4 regions of the Pseudoalteromonas sp. BZA4 genome follow, and region 1 is predicted to be linked to each of the others. Evidence: predicted binding sites of a transcription regulator. Region 1 holds the regulator's gene; each other region holds the start of a gene.
What was found. Region 1 encodes sigma-54, which starts transcription at its own class of promoters, with help from an activator protein. Its sites were predicted from a motif close to GTTGGCACGNNNNTNGNNT; they were not measured.

Region 1 (7,386 bases):
CAGCGAATATGTATAAGTTACGCTGTAAGAGCAAAAAGGCAGAGAGCACGTGTCGTCGTTTATCATGTGTTTATCCTGATATCTGTAAGCATATGGACACGGATCACACCCCAACCATTGAGCTTTATAAAAAAGCCCGTGATATAAAAGGTGTCAAGAAAATCTTAATTGCGTCTGGCGTACGTTATGACTTAGCCGTTGAAGATCCGCGCTACGTAAAAGAGTTAGTTACCCATCACGTAGGCGGGTACTTAAAAATTGCCCCTGAGCATACTGAAGATGGTCCATTGTCTAAGATGATGAAGCCGGGCATGGGTGCTTACGATAAGTTTAAAGAGTTATTTGATAAATACTCAAAAGAAGCGGGTAAAAAGCAGTATTTGATCCCGTATTTTATTTCTGCTCACCCAGGAACGAAAGACGAAGACATGGTGAACATGGCGTTGTGGTTAAAGTCTCATGACTTTAAGCTTGATCAAGTGCAAAACTTTTATCCATCGCCGATGGCCAATGCAACCACGATTTATCACACAGAGATGAACTCGCTGCGCAATATTAAGAACAATACTGAGCAAGTGCCTGTTCCAAAAGGCGCACGCCAGCGTCGCTTACACAAAGCGATTTTACGTTACCACGATCCCGCTGGTTGGCCGATGATTCGTGAAGCTCTAAGAAAAATGGGCAAAGCGAATCTAATCGGTAAAGGACCGAACTGTTTGGTACCTGAAGAAGGTCGTAACGAGAAAGCTGCTAGAGGAAAAGGCGGTAAAGGCCGTGCGGCACTGACTCGTCACACCGGTTTTAGCCAGTTTAAAAAGGCCAATACCAAACCTCGAGTAGGTAAAAATAAGCAGCGCGCAAAGTAAAAGATATAAATACGGCCCTTAAAGGGCCGTTTTATATTAGATCAATAACCAAGTCGCGGTGCCTAAAAAGGCAAAGATACCAACAATATCAGTGACGGTTGTCAGCACTACGCTCCCTGCAAGGGCTGGGTCAATTTTCATTTTCTTAAGAATTAATGGAATGCTCGCGCCCGCAATACCAGCGGCAACAAGATTCATAAACATTGCAAAGGCCAGCACTGCGCCGAGCTTAAAGTCCCACTGCCATAGGGCAACCACACCAGCAATTAATATCGACCAAATAATGCCATTCAGTGCGCCAATCGCTAACTCCTTAAGTAATAAGAAGCGTTGGTTGGTTTGGTTGATATGACCAACCGCTATACCACGAATAACCAGAGTTAGGGTTTGGCTACCCGCAACACCCCCCATTGAAGGGACGATACCATTGAGTACCGCTAAAATAGGCAAGATTGCTAAGGTGTTTTCGAAAAAGCTTGCCACAATTGCTGCTAACAATGCGGTTAATAAGTTAACCCCAAGCCAAATAGAGCGACGCTGCGAACTTTTTAGCACTGGCGCAAAGGTATCTTCTTCGTCGTCAAGACCCGCGAGGCTTAGCATGCTGTGCTCTGCATCTTCACGGATTACGTCAACGATATCATCGATGGTAATACGACCAAGCAAGTGAGCGTTATCATCCACAACAGGGGCTGAAATCCAGTTGTGACGCTCGAACAGTTGCGCTACATCACTTTCATCCATAGAGATTAGGATTGACTCACAGTCTTCATCCATTAAATCACGAACAATTTTATCTGAAGGACTGGTCAGCAATGTAGTTAATGAAAGCGCGCCTAAAAAGCAGTTATGCTTATCAACTACATATAAGTCATCGGTACCCTCTGGTAGCTCACCTCGTAAGCGTAAATAGCGCAGTACAACATCGAGGGTAACGTCAGGACGAATGGTGACCGTATCGCTGTTCATCAAGGCACCGGCTGAACGCTCTTGATAAGAAAGTGCTTGAGTTGCTCTTTCTCTATCTTGTGAGTCCATGGCACTGACTACGTCTTGATATACGGTATCAGGAAGACTACGTAAAACCTCACCTAAGTCATCGTCGTCCATATCTTCAGTGGCAGCAGCAATGTGCTCAGGCTCCATCTGGGCAATAATGCCAAGACGTACATCTTCAGAGAGTTCTTCTAGAACATCACCACGGACATCTGGATCAACCAGCTGCCAAAGCATACGACGAATTTTATGGGGAGAAGATTCAAGTAAAAGGGCTGTATCACAAGGTGCCGTTTTGGCTAACATACCGCGCACTTGAACAAATTGACCACTATTGAGTGACTTGGTCACTTGTTTGAGTTGTTGTAGTGGGTAATCTTGTTCAAAGGCTTCTGGCATTGGCGTCCTTACAACTGAAAAAAGTTTAAATAGGCTAAGCAAATACAGCATAGTTGCTTTGTAGTGTATTTGCAGAGATATCGTCGCACTGCGATAAATTTATTAAGAGTTTTGTAATTTAGAAAAGCGAGCGATATAAAAGTAGGATATTTAAAGGGAATTTTAAATATCCGAATTAAGTTTACCGTAAACCCTGAAGTCTTAGCAAATGCTATTCTTGCTCGTGGAAGCGTTGTGCAATTAATTCGCCGATTGCCGTTAATGCTGCATCGGCGTCAGGGCCTTCGCACACAACGCGAACTTCTTTACCCTGACTACTTTCAAGTAGCATTAATGCTAACACGCTGTCGCCTTCAGCTTCTTTATCATCTTGATAAAGCGTAATTTTGGCATCAAATTGCAGTGCTAATTGCGCTAAAACAGTAGCAGCACGAGCATGTAAGCCAAGTTTGTTTTGAATTAAAAAGGTATCTTCAGCGTGCATTGTTGGTGCCTAATTAAATGTCTTGTTCGCGGTGGCGAATTTTTACATTAGCATGAGTTTTAGAAAAGCTCTCACCAATTGTTTGCGCTAAGTAAACAGAGCGATGTTGGCCACCGGTACAGCCAATAGCAATAGTCAGATAACTGCGGTTATTGCGCTCTAAGTGCGGTAACCAAGTTTGCACAAAGGTTTGTATTTGCCACGTAAATTTTTGCACTATGTTGTGACTAGCTAGGTAATCTTTGACTGGTTGGTCAAGGCCTGTTAGTGGCTTTAAATCAGGTTCCCAGTGTGGGTTAGGTAAAAAGCGTGCGTCAAAAACGTAGTCCGCTTCTTTTGGAATACCATGCTTAAAGCCAAACGACATAAAGGTAATAATTAGCTTTTTATCTTTTTTACCTAAAATCTTTTCGCGAATTGATTCTGCTAACTGATGAACACTTAGATCCGTGGTATCAATCATAAAGTCAGCGCGAGTGATCAACACATCAAGCAGGATTTTTTCTTGTTTAATGGCCAGATCAAGCGGCAAAGAATCAATAGATAGTGGATGCAAGCGGCGTGTTTCTGAAAAGCGCTTGATCAGAGTTTGGTCATCACTGTCTAAATAGAACAGTGTTGGGTTTGCGAAACCTGGCAGGTACTCAAGAATATCATTAAATTCTTGCTGCTCTTTCGGTAAGTTACGCACGTCGATGCTGACCGCTATTTTATCGTAGTTATCAGACACACTGCGTACGAGCGAAGGCAGTAAATTAACCGGAATATTATCAACGCAATAATAGCCTAAGTCTTCAAGTACTCGTAAAGCGACCGATTTACCTGAGCCTGAGCGACCGCTGATAATTATTAATTCCATTTATGCCTCTGCTGATATGACCTGAAACAGTTGCTGATCGGTAGTAGCACTACGCAGCTGTTTACAAAACTCTTTATCTTTAAGTCTATCAGCAATTGTTGATAAGGTCTTTAGGTGAAGCTGACAGTCACCATCTGGTACGATGAGTGCCACAAAAATATCAACTGGACGATTATCAATTGCATCAAAATTAATAGGGGATTCACTCACTATCACAAATGCATGAGGCTCATCTGCGCCGCTCATTCGGCCATGTGGAATAGCAATACCTCGGCCAATGCCGGTGCTACCTAGTTTTTCTCGGTTGAGTAAAGCATCTAGGATATCTTGTTGCGATAAATGAGGAAGCTGCTGGTGGGCCAGTTCGCTGATATATTCAAGAATTCTTTTTTTGCTATTAAAAAGGACCGCAGCTTTGCTGCAGTCCTGGTTAGTAAGTGAACTTAGTTTCATAATTTAATGTCGAGCTAATTTCTCTTTGTGTTTAATGACTTGGCGATCAAGTTTATCGATCAGTGAGTCAATGGCTGCGTACATATCTTGATGTTCTGTAGAAGCGAACAATTCGCCTCCGTTTACATGTAAAGTTGCTTCTGCTTTTTGGCTTAATTTTTCTACATCTAGAATGACATGAACATTATTAATATGGTCAAAATGCCTTTCTAGTTTCGCAAACTTGGTGTTTACATAGTCTCTTAATGAATCTGTGATTTCTACATGACGACCAGTTAAATTTAGTTGCATAAGCATTTTTCCTTCTATGTAAAACGTCTAAATCAGACTCTTACGCTGATTAGACGGAGGTATTGCTAGAGACTCACGATATTTTGCAATTGTACGTCTAGCTACTTTAATTCCTTGCTCGGCCAATATATCTGCAATTTTGCTATCACTCAATGGTTTAGCTGAGTTTTCTGCAGCGACTAACTTCTTGATTAAAGCGCGTATTGCTGTAGAAGAACACTCACCACCATTTTCGGTGCTGACATGGCTTGAGAAGAAATATTTCAACTCAAAAATACCCCGTGGGGTATGCATATATTTTTGCGTTGTTACCCGTGAAATCGTCGATTCATGCATTTCGACCATTTCAGCAACATCATTTAGCACCATCGGCTTCATTGCTTCAGGGCCATGCTCAAAGAAAGCTTGTTGTTGTTGAACGATACAGTTGGTCACTTTTAATAGCGTATCGTTACGGCTTTCTAAGCTTTTAATAAACCACTTAGCTTCTTGTAAGTGAGAGCGAATAAATTGGCTGTCGCTACTTGATTTAACAGAGCGAGACATCGCCGCATATTGGCTATTCACTCTAATCTTTGGCATACAGTCTGGGTTTAACTCGACTACCCAGCGACCTTTTACTTTTTTTACTGATACATCAGGTATGACGTACTCAGACTCTTCGCGCACTATGCTATCCGCAGGCTTAGGATTTAAGCTGTGGATGAGCGTCATCACTTCTTTAAGCTCGTTTTCTTTAAGCTTAGTCTTTTTCATCAAAGTTCGATAGTCGCGACTCGCTAATAATTCGATATGCTCAGATAAAACCATTTTAGTTTCAGCTAAATATGGCGTATTAGCATCGAATTGGCGTAACTGAATGCACAGACATTCTTGTAAACTGCGTGCGCCAATACCCACAGGATCAAATAACTGAATTCTTTTTAAGACCGCTTCGACTTCATCAAGTTCGATTTCTTCTTCATCGTTATTTTGATTAAAGCTTTCGACTATATCTTCACAGCTTACCGTTAAAATACCTGAGTCATCGATAGCTTCTACAATTGCCACAGCAATCGCTTCATCAGTAGGGCTAAATGGCGTGAGCTGTAATTGCCACATTAGGTATTCATGAAGGGTTTCGGTTGATGCTCCCTGATAGATAGATTCATCTTCAGGCATTGGCCCTGACGATGTTGAAGGGGCGGCACTCATGTACTCATCCCACGTGACGTCCATTGCTAAGTCATCGCTTACGGTGTCTTTATTGAGAGCATCACTACTTTCTTGCTCGTACTCGCTAGGTGCTTCTTCGGCAGACGCGCTGACTTGCACATCGTCAGGCTCCGCTTTTTGCTCATTCTTGCCGGTGCTTTCTTCATTGTAATCCGCTTCTTCCACTTCAAGCAGGGGATTACTATCAAGCGCTTCTTGAATTTCTTGCTGGAGATCCAATGTACTGAGCTGCAACAAACGAATCGCTTGTTGCAGTTGTGGAGTCATTGTAAGTTGCTGGCCCATGCGCAGCTGTAATGATTGCCTCATGTATCCCTAACAATCCTTTTTAAGTTATCGATAACTGTATAAACACAGTTATCGATTTATTGTCATTGTTATAAGTCTAGCAGATGCTCTAGTCGCTGGCGTAATGGTTACAGCCTGAATTGCTCGCCTAGATATACATCGCGTACAGTTTGGTCTGCTAATACGTGCTCAGGTGTGCCTGATGCAATTAGCTCCCCATGAGAAACAATGTAGGCTTTTTCACAAACATCAAGGGTTTCTCGAACATTATGGTCAGTAATTAGTACACCGATACCACGATTTTTTAGGTGCTCAATAATTTTCTTTATATCTAACACTGAAATTGGATCAACACCAGCAAAAGGCTCATCTAAAAGGATAAATTTAGGATTAGCGGCTAATGCGCGAGCAATTTCTACACGGCGTCGCTCACCACCTGACAGCGCCATACCTTGGCTGTCACGAATATGTTGAATACTAAACTCATCGAGTAAGCTATTGAGTGTTTCTTCGCGGGTGGTTTTATTTAGATCTTTACGAGTTTCTAAAATGGCCATCAAGTTTTGGTAAACCGTCAACTTTCGAAAAATTGACGATTCTTGTGGCAGATAGCCAATACCCAAACGCGCACGGCTATGCATTGGTAAAAGGGTGATATCGTTATCATCAATACTGATTTTACCTTTGTCGCTAGGTACTAGGCCTACAATCATATAGAAGGTCGTTGTTTTACCTGCGCCATTAGGGCCAAGCAAGCCAACAATACTGCCAGCTTCAACTTCAAGACCGACATTTTTAACCACTTGGCGGCCTTTGTAGCTTTTAGCTAAAAGCTCTGCTTTTAATGTGCTCATGGTTGGCCTTTATTATCTTTTTTATTTTCAACAGGCACTAAAATAGTGTGTACACGATCTGTTGAGTTTTCGTCTTTTTCAGCACTGATCAGCTGCTGTGCCATATCATAGGTAATGCTTTTTGCTGTTACTTTTTGACCTGCTTGAGTAACTTCAGCTTCACCATTTAAGGTTAAGAAGCGTTTTGCAACATCATAACGTACTTCTTCGGCGCTGGCGCTCATCACGGTGCCATCAGCTTGCTTTTCTTCGAAGTAAGCAGGCTTACCTGTGGCAATAATCAACTCTACTGTACCTTCGGTATCACCGCCGTGTGCTTCAAGGCGCTCTGCGGTAATACGACGATTACCATGCACGATCTCTACGTTACCTTCAAATATGCCAACGCCATCTTTTAGTTTACCTACTTGGCGATCTGAGCTAATGCTAATTTGAGCGCCAGTTTGCTCGGCAGCTGCGCCCGAAAAGGCAATCAATAAGCTTGGGATCAGGAGTAATTTCTTCAGTTTATTGGTCATAGTATATGGTTCGTGTATGGTTAGTTAACTCAACAATTTCGGTTTTTAAATCGGCTTTTAAGCCTTTTCCGGTAATCTTTAAATTCGGTCCTGTTAGTGTCACAGGTTGCTTAGAAAACATGGTCATTTTATCAATGTCGACATTAATGTTTTCTGCTTTTAT
Region 2 (7,386 bases), on a different contig from region 1:
ATTTGGCGACGTAAATATCGTGACGAAGAGTTACGTAACCGTCTAATGACAGACCCTCATTCACCAAGCCATTACCGTGTAATCGGTATTCTTTCAAACATGCCAGAATTCTATCAGGCGTTTGATGTGAAAGAAGGCGACAAAATGTATATCAAACCAGAAGATCGCGTAAAAATCTGGTAATTGATTATCGATTTTAAAAAGGCTCTGAGTGAACGCTCAGAGCCTTTTTTGTTTGGAGCTGTCAGCTCAAGACGCGCCAAGCAAGCGTGACGCCTACGGTTTGATGTAGGCGTGAAATTTATTTCGCGCGAAGAAATTAAAGCATAATTGCATCTTTTAGATACTGGAATAACTCTTTGTAATTCTTGGCTGGCTTTTCTGCTTTCACTTCTTTTGCGGCGCTGCGCACTAATTGGCGCATTTTTTGGCGCTCAAGAGAAGGGTATTGATCAATTGTTGAATTGATCAGGTCGTCACCTTGTTTAATCAAATCATCGCGCAGGGTTTCGATTTTGTTCATCAAAACATCCGCTTGATTGTTTTTATTAAGCATGATGTCGATCATCGCTTGGATTTCATCAACGTTTTCTGTGGTACGTAATACTTTTGCGATGTAGTTTAAGTTACGACGGTAAGCATCGCTCTTATCACTTACTTTATCAGAAACAACTAACGCTTCTTTTAAATCGTGATTAAGCGGTAAACGATCGCGTTGCTTTTTCGGCATTTTTGCAATTTCAGCACCCAGACCATGATATTGCATGGCTTCACGTTTTAATTCGCTTTTTGATACGTAAATAATTTCTTCTTCGATAAGTGGCTTTTTCTTCTTCGCCATAAGGATGCTCATTCAGTAAACTTAACTATTCGCTATTATACGCCATTTAGTTAATGATTAATATTAGCTGATGCAGGTCTCGCAGTGTGTTAGCATTCGTTACACTATAAAAAATATCAGAACCTAGGACACACAAGATGAAAGATCCTATTTATCAACACATTTCTGAAGTGAAAGACGCAGTAAGCGAAGTGCTTGAGCATGCAAAAAAATTGGGTGCAACAGCAGCAGAAGCGGCGATGTCGAGCACATCAGGTTTGTCTGTCAGCACGCGCATGGGCGAAGTTGAAACAATAGAGTTTAACCAAGACGGTGGCTTAGGTATCAGTGTTTATGTGGGTAATAACAAAGGCTCTGCTTCAACGGCTGACTTAAACCCTAAAACATTACGTACAGTGGTCGAAAAAGCCATTGATATTGCAAAGTTCACCTCTGACGACCCATTTAATGGTATCGCTGATAAAGAGTTACTTGAATTTGCACCGCAAGATTTAGATTTATACCACCCGTGGGAAGTTAGCCCAGAGCAAGGTGTGGAGTTTTGTCATCAAGCAGAGCAAGCGGCGTTAAATGCCGATGAGCGCATTGTAAATTCAGATGGTGCGAGTTTTTCATCTCACCAAGGTTTACGTGTTTATGGTAACAGCCATGGCATGATTGCAGGTTACCCGCGTACGCGTCATAGCATTAGTACGATGGTGATCGGTAAAGAAGGCGAGCAAATGCAGCGTGACTCGGCTTATACCATCGCGCGCCATAAAGATGATTTAAACGACGCTGCAAAAGTAGGCCTCGAAGCGGCAACCGAAACCTTGGCTAAACTTAACAGCCAAAAGCTCGGTACCATGAAAGTACCAGTGATCTTTAGAGCAGATATTGCTAACTCATTATTCGGCCATTTAGTGTCGGCGATTGGTGGCGGCGCGCTTTATCGTAAATCGAGCTTCTTGCTTGATAGCTTAGGTACAAAAGTATTTAGCGATTGTGTGAATATCTCTGAGCGCCCGCATTTATTAAAAGGTTTAGCGTCTTCGCCGTTTGATGCTGAAGGTTTAAAAACTGTAGATCGTGAAATAATTCAAGGCGGTGAGCTGCAAACTTACCTATTAGCTAGCTACGCGGCACGTAAACTATCGATGGCACCAACGGGTCATGCTGGTGGTATTCATAACTGGCTAGTTGAACAAACCCATGCCGATTTAAAAGCACTTTTAAAAACCATGGGCACAGGCTTATTAGTAACTGAACTTATGGGTCAAGGTGTGAACACGGTAACCGGTGATTACTCACGTGGCGCGGCGGGTTTTTGGGTTGAGAATGGCGAAATCCAATACCCAGTAAGTGAAATCACGATTGCTGGTAACTTAAAAGATATGTTTAAGGCCGTTGTGGGCTTAGGTGGTGACATCGAGCGTCGTGGCGGTATTCAAACAGGCTCTGTATTGATTGAACAAATGCAGGTTGCTGGTAGTTAATTCATAAATAACGAATCATTTTTTAAAAGCCTCACTTTAGTGGGGCTTTTTTATTTGAAAAAACGCTTTACCTAAACTTAACTTGAGGTTTTATCTTGGTGGCAGTTTAAAAATAAAAAGGAAAACTACCATGTATTTAGAACACGTAAACCTTGTTGTTAGTAATGTGGATGCCATGCTGCACTTTTATAAAGCAGCATTCCCGCACTGGCGTGTGCGTAGTCAAGGCGATAGCACATGGTCAGGAAAACCGCGTAAATGGCTGCACTTTGGTGATGATTACCAATATCTTGCATTAAGCGATAACGGTGAAGCTGAAAACCGTGATTTAGCCGGCCACCAAGTAGGCCTTGCCCATTTTGCTTATGTGACAAACGATATTAATGCGGTAGTTGAACGTCTGGTTTCGGCTGGTTATGAAATTGATAAACACGGCCCAGAAAACCCTTATCGTAAAAATATATATTTCATCGACCCCGCAGGTTTTGAAGTTGAGTTTGTAGAGTATTTTAGTGATATCCCGAGTGAGAGGAATAATGACTTGTAGCTAGAGCAGTCAGCTTTTAGCCGTCAGTTTTGAGCCGAGCGGTGTTGTTTGTAGGCCTTTGCCAGGGCCTGTCTCGTGGGAGGTACTTTTGTGCTGAAAGTATTTGCACAAAGAGAAGTGAATGAGAAGAGAATGAGTAAACCACAAGATCATTTTTACTTCCTCTAAAGCGCAGCGCCTCTTATCCTCTTTGTGCGATTAAATTTCTTTGATGTGGGTGTGAAGTTTAGTGAGCCATCAGCTTTTAGTTTTGAGCCGAATTGTGTTGTTTGTTGGTCAGGTATAGGTTGATGAAGTGGTGTTGTATGTAGGACGCGCCAAGCAAGCGTGACGCCTACGGTGATGTAGGCGTGAAATTTATTTCGCGCGAAAATATTTGCACAAAGAGAAGTGAATGAGAAGAAAATGAGGAAGTGATAATAATGCTTTTTGTTTCCTCTAAAGCGCAGCGTCTCTTAACCTCTTTGTGCGATTAAATTTCTTTGATGTGGGTGTGAAGTTTAGTGAGCCATCAGCTTTTAGTTTTGAGCCGAATTGTGTTGTTTGTTGGTCAGGTATAGGTTGATGAAGTGGTGTTGTATGTTCGACGCGCCAAGCAAGCGTGACGCCTACGGTTGATGTAGGCGTGAAATTTATTTCGCGCGAAAATATATTCACAAAGAGAAGAAAATGAGAAGAGAATGAGGAAGTAATAATAATGCTTTTTGTTTCCTCTAAAGCGCAGCGCCTCTTGGTCTCATTGTGAATATTACCAAAGATCTTTTTGCACAAAGAGAAGTGAATGAGAAGAGAATGAGTAAACCACAAGATCATTTTTTACTTCCTCTAAAGCGCAGCGCCTCTTGGTCTCTTTGTGCGATTAAATTTCTTTGATGTGGGTGTGAAGTTTAGTGAGCCATCAGCTTTCAGCTGTCAGTTTTGAGCCGAATTGTGTTGTTTGTTGGTCAGGTATAGGTTGATGAAATGGTTTGTATGTTCGACGCGCCAAGCAAGCGTGACGCCTACGGTTGATGTAGACGTGAAATTTATTTCGCGCGAAAATATTTGCACAAAGAGAAGTGAATGAGAAGAGAATGAGGAAACCAAAAGATACTTCCTCTAAAGCAAAGCGTCTCATAATCTCTTTGTGAATAAAGGCATATTGTGCGATATAAAATCGCGCCTACAATATCTCGCAACTTTACTGCACCTTATTCATTTCTTTCCAGCTGGCTTTTAGGCTGTTGGCAAAGCTGATGAACTTTTCTTTCATGGTACGTTTAACTGAAATCTCGACTGAGCCTAGCCATACATTACCTTCAATTGTGATGGTTGGGCCTTGGCCTTTATTTAAGGCAACTGATTTATTCTCTACGCTGCCAATCACGCTAAATAATTTAGATACCACATTTACATGTTCTGGTACGTAGATTTCGTCGTTACCTAAAATACAGTTCACGTAAATGGTGACGTGCTGATGTTGGAAAATTGCTTCGCTAAAGTCGAGTTCGATTGAACCTAAGCAGTTTGTTAGGTGAATTTCTTTTGGTACTACCCATTGGCCGCTGCGCTCATTTGAACCCAAAATACTCCTAAGCTGCAGGCTTTCGTTGTCGCTGCTGTGGCTGTAGTGAGGTTTAAATTGCGCATGCTTATGCGATTTGTAGTCAATATCCGCCTTCAGATCTAAATCAGCAACCAGTTCAACCAGTACTTCGTTGCTGGTGGCTGCCATTGCTTGGTCTAGGCGGCGTTCGAATGCTTCAGCTGAAATAACAGCATGACTGTAGTTATAAATGAGTTGATCAATGACTTCTTCTCTTACTTGATCGATTGGGCGATCTTCAAGTTTAACGGCCATGGTAGTTCCCTGTTGTGATTTTAAAGGTGATTTTTAGTTATTAATTACGAAGCAAGGCTTAGGCCAAAGTTTATTTTTATATAAATCAATGGTTTGTGTTTTTTGCTAATAAACAACTTCGTTAAATTAACCACAGATTAATAAAATCAGCAACTAAGTGGCTATTTTTGCAACATCGTGAACTTCTTACCGAGCAGCTTGTAAATCTTTACCTAAATGAATATAAATAGTCGCTGAATAAGTGTTTAACTTGCTGAAAATAAACAAGTAAATAGTTGGCATTATAGTCGCATTAGTAAATGTGTCTTTAATCAAAAGGAGAAAGATTATGAACACTTTTAACAAATCTATGATTGCCGCTTTAGTAATTGGTGCAACTAGCATGTCAGCTCAGGCAAGCAGCTGGGAAAATGAAAGTAAAGATGCTTGGATTGATGGTAAGGCAGAAACTGTGCTTCTTATGAACACAAACCTTAACAACTTTGACATCAACACTGATGTAACGAATGGCAAAGTTGTACTTACAGGTAAAGTTGATAGCGAATTAGATAAAGAGCTTGCTGAAGAGCTAGTTCTTAGCCTAGACGGTGTTAGCTCTGTTGATAACAAACTAACTGTTGTTAAAAACATGAAAGCTAAGCACATGAAATCAGACAAAGCTGATTCAGCAGAAAGCGACTTAACCGACGCAAAAATCAGTACTGTAATCACGACACGTTATTTATTTAACTCAGAAGTAGGTGGTACAGACATCGATGTTGATACCGACATGGGTGTAGTAACACTAAAAGGTACTGTTGAGTCTGATGCAGAAAAGCAATTAGCGGTTAGCATTGCTGAAAATGCTGAAGATGTTCGCAAAGTAATCGATGAATTAACGATTGTTGCTGAATAATAGCAAGCCCAATATAGCCCAGCTTTGGCTGGGCTTATCTTTTTCAAGGAGTGAGTCATGGATTTAATACGTATTATTTTATCGGTTTTAATTCCACCTCTCGGCGTATTTTTACAGGTAGGTTTAGGTGCGCAGTTCTGGATTAATATTCTTTTAACCTTATTAGGGTACATTCCAGGTTTGATTCATGCTGTGTATATCATCGCTAAGCGATAATCACCGCATTAATCTACAAGGATGGGTAATGGAGCACAGCAAGGAGTTGCTGTAGGAGTAACGGACGATAAACCGCAAGGAGTTTACAGTATGGATAATGTAACTACGCACAAAGGACAACAAGGAAGTAACAAGGCGTTATGGAGTAGCGCACAATGGCAACGCTTTATGGATAAAGTGAATGGAGATGATAGCAAGGAATAAGCTTAGGCAGGAGCCAAACAGGATGAAGCTAGCGTAAGGAGGAGACTATATGGAACAAGTACAAACGCAACCAACACAAGGATTGACCAACAAAGGAGTTGCTTTATGGAACAAGCAACAGTGGCACGAATTTATGGAACACGCGAAAGCGGTTGCGCCACGACTAACAGGGAAGGCTGACGATAAAAACCCGATGTCATCTTCAGGTGACATCGGGTTTTTAACTACTTCAGCAATTTATCTTTATAACTTAAATTGATTCACCGTCTCATTTAAAGACGCAGCTAACTCATTCAAATCACGTGCTTCATCCGCCAATTCATGGGCATGATCCGCAGTGCTATTCACTAAGTGATTAATTGCTGCCAAGCTATTGTTGATATCTTCTGCAACCACAGTTTGCTGCTCTGTCGACGTCGCAATTTGATGACTTTGATCTTGCACATTTGTCACAGATTGGGCGATGTCTTGTAGAGCTTGCAATACAATTTGTGTTTGCTCAACTGAGCCTTCAGCACGCTCTTGACCTTGTTGCATCATAGTCGACGCTTGTTGGGCAATTTGCTGTAAGCGGCTGACCATATTGCGAATATCATCTGTTGATTCTTGCGTTCTGCTTGCCAGTGAACGAACTTCATCAGCAACAACAGCGAAGCCTCGACCTTGCTCGCCAGCACGGGCTGCTTCTATCGCCGCGTTTAGTGCGAGTAAGTTGGTTTGCTCCGCTATTGAGTTGATAACATCAACCACCGCGCCGATATTGCCACTTTCTTGCTCAAGACCCGCAACCACTTTAGACGCTTCACCAATATGGCTTGCAAGAGCGGTCATGACTGACTGAGCTTGAGTAGAGCGTTTCGTACCGTCAACGGTGATGGTTTGTACTTCTTCAGCAGCATTATTGGTGTGCTGAGCATTGCGCGAGATTTCCATCACTGTAGACGCCATTTCGGTTACAGCCGCACTCACACTGTCAACTTGTTGCTTCTCTTGCTGAATTTCATCGTTGGTTTTTTGCGATACAATTTTCAACTGGCTCGCAGCTTGGCTAAGTTGTTCGGCCTGCGCAGCCGTATTTAGCATCATTGCACGTAGCTTATCGATAAAAGTGTTCATGTGATGAGCAAGTTGACCCACTTCATCATTACTCTTGATTTCGATTTTCTGCGTTAAATCGCCATCACCTGATGCGATATCACGCATGATGTAAGTTAGCTTAGTCAGCGGCTTGGTGATCATTTGCGTGGCCCAGAAGATCATCGCAATGATAATCGCAAGAATGATGATCACTGAGGTTGTGGTTGTCATCACTGCATCATTTACTGGCTCATCAATCATACTTGTTGGAATTAAAATACCCACGTACCA
Region 3 (7,386 bases), on a different contig from region 1:
CACTTTTGCTAGTCGCTCGTTAAAAGCTGCAGCATCTTTTTCGTCAATCACAGCTTGCGTACAACCACCCGCTATGTAGTTACCAGGGTGTAAGAAAAACGAATCAACAATTTGCTGATCAATGGTTTTTGCCAGCTCTTCAGGTGATTCGCAGCCCGATTCAATTGGTTCGCCAAACGCTAAATGTACATGCCCTTTAGCTGTACTAAAGCCTTCAACAATACTAGCAATATCTTCACCTTGCTGTTTCACATACTGACCATGTTGCTGTTTATGATAAAGCTCTTTCGCTTTAGCAATCGCGCATGGCTCGTATTGATAAGAGATAGACACTGGCACAATTTTTAATTCGCGTACGTACTCAGCAAATTCTTTTTTCTGCTTACGACCTTGTAACTGCAACATTTTAAGTAAGGCAGGATCTGTTTGATCAAAACCGTCTTTTGCTCGACCTTCTTTTTGCGCTATCCAAATTGAGTGGCCTTCAGCAAGTGAGTCATAGATATAAGCAGACAGCTGCGACAACGCTTTTAACATCTCTTTCGGAGCTTTCGCTGAGCGCTTTACAATAAAGCTTTTGTTTAAACGCATTAACTCAGTGATATAAGGAATTTGCAGTAAGTTATCACCAATTGCGATGCGAACTGTCGGCATGTTGTGCTTGAACAAGCCCCAATTCACCAACGCAGGATCAAGCACGATATCGCGGTGATTAGAGATAAATAAGTAAGCTTGTTTTGGGTCTAGTTTATCGATGCCCGAAAACGTCACTTCTGAAGTCGTACGGGTGATTAGTTTATTTAAATAATCAGCCACTTCATGCTGAACTTGCTCAACCGATGCGGTGTTGCCCCACTTTTTACGCAGCTGACTGCGCACTAATGGGCGAGTAATAAATGGGAAGTTCGATAAAAAGCGCGGTAGGTTATACTTAGCGATTACATCTACAAAGGCATTATCAGCAATCAAACGCGCTACTGAATCAGCTACTTCATCATCATTGTAAGGTCTTATGTCGGCGTATTTATCCACACTTTCACTCATTAAAAACTACTTAAGTTAAAAAACGGCACGCAGAGCGTGCCGTTAAAAATAATTGGCGGATTATAACTCAGGCAATTTTAAATGCGAACCGAGACGCGATAGTTAACCAAATTAAATGCCAATTAATGTAGAAAATATATTTTTATAACAAACAATTAAGCAATGCTCTTACCAGTTTGCGACGCCTTTTTTAATACCATTTTTAGCAGTAATCTAAGCATTAAAATTGCCAACGCAATACCTGCCCCAAGGCTTAACCAATGTGGTAGGACTTCATGCTCTTCGCCCATCATCGGCGCCACCACAAAACCATATTGCGCCACTAAATAATCGGTTAAAAAGCCAAATGCCAGCGCCGTGCCAATCACTCCTATTAAGTAGGCAAATACCGCACGCTTGCCAAGCTCTTTTCCAACCACACCAAGCGTTGCAATGTTGGTTGCCGGCCCTGCCAACATAAACACCAACACCGCCCCCGGAGACACACCACTGAGTAATAAGCCTGCCGCGATAGGTGTCGATGCAGTAGCACAAATATACATAGGAATACTGATTAAAATAACCACCAGCATCGCCAGAATGCCATTACCCCATTGGCTTAAATAAGATTCTGGTACATAAGTTTGAACTAGAGCAGCAAAAAATAAACCGATCATTAGCCAAATCATGGTGTCTTCAAGCAGCTTGTTACAACTAAAGCTCACCGCGCGTTTCAGTTTGCTAAAACGACTTTCAACGACTTTAGTTGACTGCTCAGTGCTGCAACAGCTTTTCTGCGAAGGTGCTGCTTTTTCAGTTGCGCAACTGTGTTGCGGCTCCTGTGTTGGTTGCGATTCCTTGCTACTACAACAACTTGTTGTTTTAGCAGGCTCAAGTTCTTGAGGTGATTGCTTACTACAACAACTTTGTGCGGGCTTAGTAGATGCCTCTTTGCTACAACAACTCGCTGTAGTCACAGGCTCAAGCTGTTTACTGCTACAACAAGATGTTGATTCTAAGTCTTTTTCATCTGATTCTGAACTTTGCACTTTATGAAGTTCACTGTCTTTCCCTACTAAGACACCGGCCACAATGGCACTACACACGGCGGCAATAGGACGTATCACCGCCATAAATGGACCTAGTAACACATAAGAAACCGAAACCGAATCGACCCCAGTTTCAGGGGTTGAAACTAAAAATGCTGTGGTAGCACTTTTTGACGCTCCTGCCCTTCTTAAACCAATGGCCGCAGGGATCACACCACATGAGCACAAGGGCATTGGGGCACCAATAAAGGCTGCTTTAACTGTGGTCCATAACCCTTCTTTGCCTAAATGCCGGTTAAGAAAGTTAGCAGGCAAATACACATTGAGAAGACCTGCTATGAATAAGCCCAGCATTAACCAAGGCGCTGAGAGTAAAAACAGATGCCAAAAATTATTGAGTAAGTCCATCGATATCCTCCAGCGTCGTTAGTATTGAGCAGTTTTCAGCAGGTTCTTCTCCGCCACAACATTTATCTGCTAATAATGAAAGTGAGTCATAAAAGCGAGTAAGCTCTGCAATTCGTTGTGCAACGAGATCACGTTTTTGTAACGTCATCTCTTTAACTTCATGACAAGAATGCTGATCTTTATGAAACTTAATTTGCAGTAGCTCTTTAATCTCAGCCAGACTAAAACCAACATTCTTTGCTCTGAGAATAAACGCCATTTGTTTATAGTCATTCTCAGAATAAAAACGATATCCCACGTCTGAACGCGAACTAGGCGTTAACAAACCATGCTTTTCGTAGTACCGTAGCGTATCTGTTGAGACACCCAACTGACGGGCAAACTCACCTATTTTCATCACCGTCTCCATTGTGAAGCGTTTATTTATTATGCTCACTATAAACCTTGGAGTACACCCCAAGGTCAAGCAATAAATTAAAAAAGGAAAGCACATGAATATTACTGTCCTTGATGCAGCGACATTAGCCAACACTTCGTTAGATGCCTTAGCGCAATTAGGTAAGTTAACCTGTTACGATTTAACCGCTCAAGAACAGGTTGTTGAGCGCTGCCAAGATGCCGATATCGTTATCAGTAATAAAGTGGTGATTGATCATAACGCCATGAGCAAATTACCTAATTTAAAATTAATATGCGTTGCAGCGACAGGGACTAACAATATTGATTTGGTAGCAGCCAAAGAGCATAACATCGCAGTGACAAATGTAGCGGGCTATTCAACACCGAGTGTGGTGCAGCATACCTTTACTCTCATCACTAATTTACTGGGCAATACTCACAGATACATTAATGATTGCCAGCAAGGCTTATGGCAGCAAAGCCCTATGTTTTGCCGTTTAGATTACAGCTTTAATGAAATTGCCGGCAAAACACTGGCTATTGTTGGCTATGGCTCACTGGGTAAAGCCGTTTCCGATGTAGCACGCGCCTTTGGTGCCAATGTCATCATTAGTGAACGAAAAGGCCAAACGCCTCGTGAAGGTCGTGTTAGTTTCAATGATGCCTTAACCACAGCCGATATCATTAGTGTTCACTGCCCGCTAACTGATGAAACACGCAACCAAATCGCTGCGGCAGAATTAAGCATGATGAAACCGTCAGCTATCATTATTAATACTGCTCGCGGTGGGATCATCAATGAAGCCGATTTAGCTGATGCATTAGCTAATAATATTATTGCCGGAGCCGGTGTTGATGTACTCAGTAAAGAACCTGCAGAGCAAGAAAACCCGCTGGCACTATACAAAGGTGCAAACTTATTACTGACCCCACATATCGCATGGGCCAGCCAAGAATCTATCGTGCGCCTAGTTAACGAAATTGCATTAAATATCCAGGCATTTAATCAAGGCGAAGCACGTAACAGGTTGGTCTAAACCGCAACTTATTAGTCAATAGAGCTAAGTAGTTAGCAATTTATTACTTAGCCCATTGACTAAAAACAACGTAACCAATTGATTTAGTTGTAATTTATAAGTTTGGCAAGCAGTTTGCTATTAAGTGAATAACTATAAAACAATTTCTTCGGGATAAAATAACATGAAAAAAGCACTTCTAATTGCCGCGCTAACTGCACCATTTTTAACTGGTTGTGTCATTGCTGTTTCTGACGGCGAAGCCGATACACATTGGGCGGGAAGCTCATCTAGCTGGCAGCAACAGCATAAAAATAACCGTGAAGTGATTTCTAATCTTGCATTAGATACCAGCTACCAAACTGTATTAAACAAACTAAATACTCCTAACTTTACCGAGTTATTAAAGCAGGGTGATGATGTGTACCAAGTATTATTCTATGCAACCCATAGTATTCACTCTGATGGCAAGATGACTAAAGACGAATGTACACCACTAGTTTTTAAAAATGATAAGTTAATCGGTGTGGGTGATACGATTTATAAATCACTTAGCAATGGCTAGCTTACATATTTAAATTCTGTAAGTAGGCAGCTATTGCCTACTTATGTTCACTCACCGCTATCATTCTCGATACTATCTGATCACGCCCAGCATCTTTTGCCTGATAAAGACCTAAATCAGCTTCTTCAAGTAATGTTTGCTCTGCATACACCTGGCCATTTTCCGTGGTCGCAATACCAATACTAATTGTGACATGGTCGGCATTTAGTGACGCTTTATGCGGAATATTTAACTCATTAACGGCATTACGTAATTTGTTTGCAAACGACATAGCTTCTTTTGCAGAGGTATTTGGAAGTACTGCTGCAAACTCTTCACCGCCATAACGAGCAACAAAGTCACTACCTCGCTCACATGCTCCAACTAAGGCATGAGCAATTTGTTTTAAACAATCATCGCCTGCTCGGTGACCATAACAATCGTTGTAACGTTTAAAGTGATCAACATCCATTAATAATACTGATAATGGTGTTTGATCACGACGACAACGACGCCACTCTCGCGCTAAGTTTTCATCTAAATAACGTCGGTTTGGGATCTCTGTTAGGCCATCAATTGAGGCGAGCATTTCAAGCAAGTCATTTTTTTGTTTGATCATTAATTGATTGCGCACACGTGCACGAACGATCGCTGCACTAAAAGGTTTGGTGATGTAATCCATCGCCCCTAATTCTAACCCTTTAGCTTCATCATCATGGCTAGTATTTGCCGAGATAAAGATTACCGGTAGCATGCTTGTCGTTGCGTTTTCTTTTAATTTGTTGAGTACTTCATAGCCGTCGATTCCTGGCATTACAATATCCAAGATCAACAGATCCACACTTTGTGTTTTTAGAAACGTCAGTGCTTTTTCGCCACTCTCAACACAAAAAACATCATAGTCTTGCTTTAATGTTTTTTCTAATACCAAGCGGTTTAACGGATCGTCATCAACAATCAGTACCTTGGCTCTTTTCAACATCAGTAGATCCTTGTTCGATGATAAAGGCAATAACCTGTTTTATTTGGCATTGCAACTCATCAATTAATTGTTCGGAAAGTTCGCCATCTGCTTTAAGCTTAGCTTCACATTGCTGAGCGCACGCTGACAATCGCTTAAAACCGAGATTTCCGGCTGACCCTTTTACATTATGAACCACACGGACCAACTCATCGGTAGTTTTTAATGTAGAGATTTGTAATAACTGCTCTGCTGCCATAGTCGCAAACTTCGACAACATAGTTAATACTAACATAGTATTGTTTGCAAACTGAGACAGTATAAAAGCTTGATCAAAAAAGACTTCTTTTGTGTTATCAAGTTCACTCATTGCTAAAAACAACTTACTAGCAACAATCGGTTTAGTTAAATGCTTATTCATACCCGCCGCGATTGAATGCTCAATATCTTCGCTTTCACTGTGTGCTGTGAGTGCGTAAATCGGCATTTGCTCTTTGGTGAATGACTGACGAATAATACGCGTTGCCTGACAACCATCCATTTCTGGCATCTGAATATCCATAAAAATGAGATCGGGCCTTAAGCTATTTGCCAGCTCAATGCCTTTTTCACCACTATGTGCACACACAACGGTGACATCAATTTGCTCTAAAATGCTTTTAATAATGCTTAAATTAAGCGGGTTATCATCCACAGCCAGCACTAACATGCCAGATAAATCAGTACTAGAAGGCAATGAAACCAGCTCTTTTTTCACAGGCTCCGCGGCTTTATCTAGCTGTAAGCAAAAGCAAAACTCACTGCCTTTACCTTTTTCGCTTTCCAGCTTAATTTCGCCTCCCATTAGCGCAACTTCGTACTTAACAATCGCTAAGCCTAAACCAACCCCCTGATGAGAGCGCGTTAATGATTCATCACCTTGAGTAAATGCATCAAATAAGCGGCTTTGATCTGCCTTGCCAATACCAATACCGGTGTCTTTAACAGTAAAGCAAATGAGTTGCTGCTCAGCTGACTCTTCCACCAGCATTAAGTTTAATGTCACTGTGCCTTGTTCGGTGAATTTGGCAGCGTTGGTCAGTAAATTAGCCAGTACTTGCTGCAAGCAAATTTGATCACCCACTAAGTTATCGCTAATGCTTTTATCGCATTCGACTTTAAACTCGATATCTTTATTTGCGCATAAAGGGGCTGTTATTCCCTGACAGTAGTCGATTAAGTCAGGTACGCTAAAAGGGGCTTTATTAAGTTGTACTTGCGAGCTTTCAGCGCGGGCAAAGTCGAGCATACGATTCAATAAAGTAAGCAAGCTATTGGCTGCTGATTTTGCTTGTTCGGCATGATTACGCTGCGGCTGTGTTAAACCTTGCAATGCAATCACGTCAATTAAGCCTAGTACAGCATTGAGTGGTGTGCGTATTTCATGACTAAGGTTTGCAATGAAGCGGCTCTTAGCTAATGTAGCCCGCTCTGCGTCATCTTTTGCTTTTACTAAATCCGTCACATCCTGTACATGAACAACATAGTAATCAGGGGTTTGCTCAGCATTCCAAACTAATGACACACTAATTTGTAGCCAGCGCTGTAGTTCTTGCTGCTCAAGACTAAAGTGATAAACTTTTTTCTTCTCATGCAACAGCTCTGTCAGGGTATTTTTTAACGTCTGATAAGACGCCTCAGCAAATAAGTCTATTAATTTGAGCTCATTGGCGTTTTCAATTGCAAAGATTTTACGTGCCGCTTTATTTGCTTGCAGCACCTGATCGTCAAGCGATACCAACAGCACCCCATTTGCAGCATACTCCATGGCGCTACGTAATTTTGCTTCGGAGCTTTGTAATGCATTGAGCGCATTATGCTGCTCGGTAATATCACGACCAATCGCCATGGTGCCGAGAAATTGCTGATGCTCGTTATAAAATGGCACGATGCTAAACAGATAACTGTTATCTTCTGTGGTCAATCTTTTTTGATAAGCTTGGCGAT
Region 4 (7,386 bases), on a different contig from region 1:
GTTCATCTGTAGGGGTTGATGAAGTGGATATTAGAACACAAACAGGCTCACAAGATGCTTTAGCTATTATTGATGCTGCCATAGCTGAAATTGATAGCCAACGTGCTGATTTAGGTGCTATTCAGAATCGTTTTGGTCATACTATTAGCAACCTTGCAAATATTCAAGAAAATGTATCGGCTTCTCGTAGCCGTATTCAAGATACTGACTTTGCAACAGAAACTGCGCAGATGACTAAAAACCAAATCTTGCAACAAGCGGGTACATCAATCTTGTCGCAAGCGAACCAATTACCACAAGCAGCGCTTAGCTTAATTGGTTAATAGTGTGATTCGTTACAGCAACTAATGGTTAAGTCAGCATTAGTTAACTAAAATAAAAAGGAGATTGGCTTACGCTAATCTCCTTTTGTTGCATTAGCCATAGGGTAAAATGTTTAAGGAGGCGTTATGAGTACAATAAGCCAAAGCCCTGATTTTGCAGTGGCTCCGCAAAAAACTGATGATAAGTTAGCTGCGAGCCCGCAACTGACAGCAGCGGCGGTTGATGAATCAAATAAAACGGAAAATACACAACAACAGCAAACCGAGCAAAATTATCAACAAGCGCAACGTAAGTTGGACGAAAGTGCTGAAAAAGACGAATTAGGCCGCGAACAGCTTGAGAAGATGGCGCAGCAATTGCAGGACTTCTTGGGTGAAATGAATCGTAGTTTGCAGTTTCAAGTAGATGAAGACTCAGGCCGTGATGTTATTAAAGTGGTTGATAAAAATAGTGGTGAGTTAATTAAGCAATACCCATCTGAAGAAGTGTTAAGCCTAGTGGCTAAGTTATCTGAAACCGCTGGTTTTTTAATTGATCAAACTGTATAAAGTTTTTTGTTAAGTTAAATGTGTAATGTGAGGAAGTGTTATGGCTATTTCATTTAATGGTTTAGGTTCAGGTTTAGCAGTATCAGATATTGTTGATGCGTTAGTTAATGCTGAGCGCACCCCTTTTACTTCACGTTTAAATAATAAAGAAGCAACCCTAACGACAGATATTTCAGCTGCAGGTGCACTAAAATCTGCACTTGAAAAATTACAAACGTCAATGGAAGCATTAGGCGAAGTTGATAACTACCAAAAGCGCAGTATTTCTGGTGGTGATGATTTTGTAACTCTAAGCTCTGACAAAGATGCGGAGCCTGGTGGTTACAATGTAAAAGTAAACAACCTTGCGACTGAACATAAATTGATGTCAAGTGCATTTGCAGAAGATGCCGCAGTAGGTGAGGGTACGTTAACTATAGCGTCCGGTGAGAATAGTTTTGATATTGATGTGTCAGATACTGCAACTTTGTCTGAAATTCGTGATGCGATTAACGAAAGTAAAGACAACGACAGTGTAACAGCAACGATTATCACCGACGATAATGGTCAGCATTTAGTTTTATCAGCAAAAAACAGTGGTGTTGAAAACGCAATAAAAATTACAGCAACTGATGCAGATGGCAATAATACCGACGCGGCAGGTTTATCGGCACTAGCCTATGACACCGACTTAGGGGTGACAAACATTAGTGAAGTAATTGCTGCAACAGATGCTTCTATCACCATAGATGGTAATTTAACAGTTACAAGCAGTGATAACGAGTTTGCAAATGTTATTGACGGTGTAACCATCACCGCTAAAAAAGCACATGGCACTGATGACGACGATAGCACGTTAAAAATTACAGAAAACAATAATAATATAAAAGCCGGTTTAAATAGCTTTATAGAAAGCTATAACGAATTACTTGAGCTTAGCAATAACTTGGGTAAATCAGGCGAAGATGGCGCTGGTGTGATGGCCGGTGACTCTATGCTTCGTGGGGTGATGTCAAAACTTCGTCAGCAATTAACCAGTGAAGTAACCCTTAGTGATGGCAGTAGTTTGTCGTTATCTAAGCTTGGGGTTGAAGCAGACCGTTACGGCAAATTAAGCCTAGACACTGAACGATTAAACGAACAAGTAGAAGCCGATGTAGACCTGGTACAAGAGTTTTTTATAGGTGAGAGCGATGAAGGCGGCTTTGCGCAATCTTTTGATGAGCTAATGAGTTTTTATACAGATTCAGATGGTATTGTTCAAAACAGAATTGACAGTAAACAAACCCAGTTAGATGGTTTAGATGATGAGCGCATTGCATTTGCGCGTAAAATGGAATCGCTAGAGTCTCGTTTGTATGCACAATATAATAGTATGGATTTACTTGTAGCCCAAATGAACTCAACCAGTAGCTATGTACAAGCGCAGCTTGATAATATGCCTGGCGTAGTTAAAAAGAGCGATTAATTTATTCCTTTCATTGTTTGAGCGCCAGATTATCGGCGCTTTTTTTTGCCTAAATTGTAGTCGCGCAATTTATATCGATTACAGTTATATAACTAAGCTAAATATATAAAGTAAGAATGTGAAAGCAACTAAACGCTAATTAGCGTTTAGTTGCTTTATATTTAGAAATAGCTTTGTGTGATTTACGCTGGTTGATGAGCTCAGCCTGAGTTTTGTCTCTGGCGTTTTTAAGTTTAGCTGTAGCAGTTAAAATTTTGGCTTGTATAGCTAATAACTCTTTTTCTTGAGGTGGTGTTTCACTCTCACACCAATGCTTCAACTCTTGGTCAATAGCTATTAACGTTTGGCTTGCCAGCTCAATCTCAGTTTTATCTATGTGCTCTGACAATGCAGTGAGTAATGCATTCAGAGCGATATAATTCGGCATTATTGCTCAGCTTTAGGTATGCGCTCTTCGAGCGGAATAGAATCCCACCCTTCTTTTATTTCTTTAACGATACGGATAACATCATCTACTGCTGCAATGTCGTTGTTTACATTTGCTTCAGTTAACCTGCGTTGGCAAAAATCGTACAGCGATAGTAAGTTGCTAGAGATATCCCCGCCATGCTCAAAATTGAGTGCATCTTGTAGAGCACCGAATAATAAAATGCAGGTAGAAATATTTTCACCTTTTTTTTCAAATTCTTTACGCTCAATAAAGCCTTTAGTTGCTGCTAAGCGTCCGATAATATTGCTAAAAATCAAATTTATCTGCTCATAAGGAGACATTTCATTAATGTTGCTAACGCTAACTTGACTGTACTTTTTTATCGATATATGTGCCATGAGAAAATCCTATATTAAAAACACCGATTCATAAAAATAGATAAGCAATATTAATGCCATTGATGTTATCTTTTTTTGAGCATTTCTATAGAGGATTATAGCAACGAGTATAGAATATTTTAAAATTCAAACATGCTAAATTTGTAAGTTAATTCTTTAGTATTAAATTTTAGTGCTAAGTGACTATTTTTTGGCGTTGATGTCAATAAATTGCCGCTTAGCGCTTGCATCCCTCCTAAACTCGCTTACAATTTAGAAATTAACTAACCTCGTGGTAACTGTGGTTCGCCAATAATGATCTTAATTTTAGACAATAATAATAATCGTGCGATAGGTTTACATGCAGCACTTACCTTCATTGGTGAAACTGCACAATTAGTTGATGAGACTTCATTACAGTCTTTTTGTGAAAAACATCAACAACAAGAGTGCATGGTCATTCTTGGTGCTTTACAGCAGCTTAATCACGAGGCTGTGATCAAACAGTTTCCAGCCATTCCGTTTTTATTAATTGGTGAAACACTCAAACCGCTACTAAGCATTGCTAATGTAGTTGGTTTAATTTGTGAGCCGTTTAACCATGATGTAACTACTCAGCTATTGCATGATTGTCAGCAATATCAGCGCATGCTACCGGGTGACCATAAGCAAGCTAAACCTAACAAATCGTTTGATGGTTTAGTTGGTGAAACCGAAGCTGTAAAAGATGTGCGCTTTTTAATTGAGCAAGTAGCAAAAACCGATGCCAATGTGCTGATCTTAGGTGAGTCAGGCACAGGTAAAGAAGTTGTTGCACGTAACGTTCATTTACTCTCTAAACGAAATACCGGGCCATTCGTGCCGGTAAACTGTGGTGCTATTCCAGGCGAGCTTCTTGAAAGTGAGCTATTTGGCCATGAAAAGGGCGCCTTTACGGGCGCTATTTCTGCGCGAAAAGGGCGTTTTGAATTAGCGCAAGGCGGCACGCTGTTTCTTGATGAAATTGGTGATATGCCTTTGCAAATGCAGGTTAAACTACTGCGTGTGTTGCAAGAGCGTAGCTATGAGCGAGTAGGGGGTACTAAGCCTATTCAAGCAGATGTACGCATTATTGCTGCGACTCACCGCAACCTTGAAGAAATGATTGAACAGGGCGACTTCCGTGAAGACCTTTTTTATCGCTTAAACGTGTTTCCAATTGAAAATCCTTCGCTTAGTGAGCGTGCTGACGACATTCCTCTGCTTTTAAAAGAGTTAATGCGTCGTGTGAACGAGCAAAGTGGCACAACGGCCAAATTCACTGAGCGTGCGATTCAAAGCTTAAAAGAGCATGCGTGGCCGGGGAATATTCGTGAGCTTGCTAACTTAATTGAGCGCATGGTGATCATGTTCCCTGATAAAGTAGTTGATGTGCCAGACCTTCCAGCTAAATATCGTTATATTGAAGTTGAGGCTTACGAGCCTGAGTACCCAGAAGAGTTGATGGAGCGAGATGCTTTCAACGATATTTTCAGTACTGGCTTTAGTGATTATGATGATGAAGAACCTGATGTACCAGCAACAACGGTTGACTCAGGTTTACTACCAGATGAAGGCATTGAGCTCAAAGAGTATCTTGCTGAGCTAGAAATCAGCTTAATCAGCCAAGCATTAGAGCGCTATGATTACGTTGTTGCACGTGCAGCAGAAATTTTAGGTGTTAGGCGCACCACACTGGTCGAAAAAATGAAGAAATACAACCTAACGCGCGACTAAGCCGCGTTAGGTTTCTTCCTCGGTTTTATCTCCTTAATATTCACTAATTATCTCAGCTTTTCTAAAGCAATCATTGCTATGGTCATTTACCATGCCACAGGCCTGCATGTGGGCATACACGGTAGTAGGGCCTAAAAACTTAAAACCGCGCTTTTTTAAATCTTTGGCGAATACTGTTGAGGCTTCAGTAATAGCCGGGTAATCCTCTAAATTATCAAGATCGTTTACCAATGGTTTGCCACCAACAAACTGCCATTGGTAATTTGAGAAACTGCCAAACTCTTTTTGAATCTCAATAAACCGTTGCGCGTTATTGATAGTGGCGGCGATTTTAGCGCGATTACGAATAATACCTTCAAACTGCATTAACCTTTCGACGTCGTCTTCGGTCATTTTGGCAACCTCTTCGACAACAAAGTTTTTGAAGGCACTGCGATAGCCATCACGCTTTTTAAGTATGGTATACCAGCTCAGTCCCGCTTGTGCTGACTCTAAGGTTATAAATTCAAATAGGCGGTGATCATCATACAATGGCACCCCCCATTCTTGGTCATGATAGGCCATATAATCTTCTTTGCCGGTATCGAGCCATGGGCAACGACAATGGTGTTCTTTTTGCATTATTTCCTCGCGATTGTCATTTTTTTGTCAGTGTTGTTTTGTCTTTAATTTATTGAAATAAAACAAAAATAAATTTGGTACGGATTGTGCATCTAGCTAGGTAGACACGATTTTTTGAGTATCGATTATGGCCTTAGCAAATGTCCTAAAACCACAATTTATCACAGCCAAACAATATAACCCATGCTTACAACAAGAAGAGTATGTGGGTGAATTGAGTGAGCTGCGCCAACAAGCCAGTTGGTTAGGTCATTTGGTTGATACCATGCCTGCGGGTGTGGTGGTTTTAGATGGCCGAGGGATGATCGCAAAAGCCAATCAAATTGCCATTGATATGCTAGGTGAACCCCTTGAAGGTGAAAAGTGGTTTAGCGTTATTCAACGCTCATTTCGACCACAGCAAGATGATGGACATGAAGTATCACTTAAAGATGGGCGATTAATTAAGCTTGATATTACTGCGCTTGCTCCAGAGCCAGGACAGTTAATTTTAATGACAGATTTAACTGAAACCAGGCGCTTACAAAAGCGAGTTGCACATATGCAGCGCTTAAGTGCGCTTGGCAAAATGGTTGCTTCGCTAGCTCATCAGGTCAGAACACCGTTATCAGCGGCCATGTTGTATGCCGCAAATTTAGGCTCAAAGCGATTGCCAGAAAGCTCGCGTGGCAACTTTCATACGAAGTTAATGTCGCGTTTAAAAGATTTAGAAACTCAAGTGAACGATATGCTGTTATTTGCCAAAAGTGGTGAGCAACAAGTGGTCGAAAGCGTTTCAATGCAGCAGCTACTTAATGAAGTAAAAGCAGGTGCTGATGCTATGGTTGCACAAAATAACAGTGAACTAAGCGTGAACTTGCCTGAGCCAGATATTGAAATTGTGGGTAATAAAACGGCTCTGGCGAGTGCTATTCAAAACCTGATCCACAACAGTATTCAAATTATTGGCTCTGAGGCTGTGGTAACCCTGAGTGCCGAACGTGACGAAACTAGCGAAAACTGTGTTCGCATTAGTGTCAGTGATAATGGCCCAGGTGTTGATTTACGTCATGCCAACAAATTATTCGAACCTTTTTACACTACCAAAAGTCAAGGCACGGGGCTTGGACTTGCTGTTGTAAGTTCAGTCGCCAATGCGCACCAAGGACGGGTTGAAGTGGCTAATAATGCTCATGGGGGAGCATGTTTTAGTTTGATCTTGCCAATTAGTGCAGAACCAATGTCAGCGGAGGCAAAATGAATACTAACTCTATTTTAGTCGTTGAAGACGATGCAGGCTTACGAGAAGCACTGATCGATACCCTTGAAATGTCGGGTATTGATTGCGTTGCTGCAGATAGCGCTGAACAAGCGATGATCTTGCTTAAGCAAAATAGCTATTCATTGGTTGTTAGTGATGTGCAAATGGGCGCCATGAGTGGCCTTGACCTATTACGTAGCATTAAACTTAATTATCCTGAGCTGCCCGTATTAATGATGACAGCCTATGCGACCATTGATGATGCTGTAGAAGCAATGCGTTTAGGCGCGATTGATTACATGGCAAAGCCGTTTGCTCCAGAAGTACTCCTTAATATGGTGAGTCGTTATTTGCCTGAAAAGGAAAAAGAAACCGATGGCCCAATTGTTGCCGATCCATCAAGTATTAAGCTATTAGAGCTCGCGAGCAAAGTTGCCCGCTCAGATGCCAGTGTCATGGTACTCGGCCCAAGTGGCTCGGGTAAAGAAGTGTTGGCTCGTTTTATCCACGATAAATCAAATCGTAGCGATGCCCCCTTTGTGGCTATTAACTGCGCTGCTATTCCTGAAAACATGCTTGAAGCAACCTTATTCGGTTACGAAAAAGGGGCGTTTACTGGCGCGATTCAAGCTTGCCCGGGTAAA

Region 2: the regulator sigma-54 is predicted to act here: its motif matches at 4,978-4,996, upstream of ABMY41_RS18385 (BON domain-containing protein).
Region 3: the regulator sigma-54 is predicted to act here: its motif matches at 4,018-4,036, upstream of ABMY41_RS04775 (DUF3192 domain-containing protein).
Region 4: the regulator sigma-54 is predicted to act here: its motif matches at 3,190-3,208, upstream of fliS (flagellar export chaperone FliS).

The regions. Positions count from the first base shown of each region.
Region 1 covers NZ_JBECOT010000015.1:54,570-61,955, forward strand. Annotated here, with positions in the region: gene ABMY41_RS08675 (YgiQ family radical SAM protein) at 1-866, shown strand, start outside; gene mgtE (magnesium transporter) at 903-2,261, opposite strand; gene ABMY41_RS08685 (HPr family phosphocarrier protein) at 2,473-2,745, opposite strand; gene rapZ (RNase adapter RapZ) at 2,759-3,604, opposite strand; gene ptsN (PTS IIA-like nitrogen regulatory protein PtsN) at 3,605-4,057, opposite strand; gene hpf (ribosome hibernation promoting factor) at 4,061-4,348, opposite strand; gene ABMY41_RS08705 (RNA polymerase factor sigma-54) at 4,376-5,872, opposite strand; gene lptB (LPS export ABC transporter ATP-binding protein) at 5,980-6,705, opposite strand; gene lptA (lipopolysaccharide transport periplasmic protein LptA) at 6,702-7,223, opposite strand; gene lptC (LPS export ABC transporter periplasmic protein LptC) at 7,213-7,386, opposite strand, start outside.
Region 2 covers NZ_JBECOT010000063.1:7,061-14,446, forward strand. Annotated here, with positions in the region: gene ABMY41_RS18355 (M13-type metalloendopeptidase) at 1-183, shown strand, start outside; gene yjgA (ribosome biogenesis factor YjgA) at 320-841, opposite strand; gene pmbA (metalloprotease PmbA) at 979-2,316, shown strand; gene ABMY41_RS18370 (VOC family protein) at 2,447-2,863, shown strand; gene ABMY41_RS18375 (hypothetical protein) at 3,302-3,676, opposite strand; gene ABMY41_RS18380 (LiaF domain-containing protein) at 4,044-4,703, opposite strand; gene ABMY41_RS18385 (BON domain-containing protein) at 5,032-5,598, shown strand; gene ABMY41_RS18390 (YqaE/Pmp3 family membrane protein) at 5,656-5,814, shown strand; gene ABMY41_RS18395 (hypothetical protein) at 6,068-6,277, shown strand; gene ABMY41_RS18400 (methyl-accepting chemotaxis protein) at 6,262-7,386, opposite strand, start outside.
Region 3 covers NZ_JBECOT010000007.1:54,008-61,393, forward strand. Annotated here, with positions in the region: gene ABMY41_RS04755 (1-acyl-sn-glycerol-3-phosphate acyltransferase) at 1-1,044, opposite strand, end outside; gene ABMY41_RS04760 (SO_0444 family Cu/Zn efflux transporter) at 1,200-2,480, opposite strand; gene zntR (Zn(2+)-responsive transcriptional regulator) at 2,464-2,877, opposite strand; gene ABMY41_RS04770 (D-2-hydroxyacid dehydrogenase) at 2,972-3,916, shown strand; gene ABMY41_RS04775 (DUF3192 domain-containing protein) at 4,080-4,460, shown strand; gene ABMY41_RS04780 (diguanylate cyclase) at 4,498-5,421, opposite strand; gene ABMY41_RS04785 (response regulator) at 5,390-7,386, opposite strand, start outside.
Region 4 covers NZ_JBECOT010000029.1:252-7,637, forward strand. Annotated here, with positions in the region: partial or broken gene ABMY41_RS12760 (flagellin) at 1-323, shown strand, start outside; gene ABMY41_RS12765 (flagellar protein FlaG) at 450-872, shown strand; gene fliD (flagellar filament capping protein FliD) at 913-2,319, shown strand; gene ABMY41_RS12775 (hypothetical protein) at 2,459-2,746, opposite strand; gene fliS (flagellar export chaperone FliS) at 2,746-3,147, opposite strand; gene ABMY41_RS12785 (sigma-54 dependent transcriptional regulator) at 3,442-4,881, shown strand; gene ABMY41_RS12790 (DNA-3-methyladenine glycosylase I) at 4,915-5,502, opposite strand; gene ABMY41_RS12795 (ATP-binding protein) at 5,630-6,742, shown strand; gene ABMY41_RS12800 (sigma-54 dependent transcriptional regulator) at 6,739-7,386, shown strand, end outside.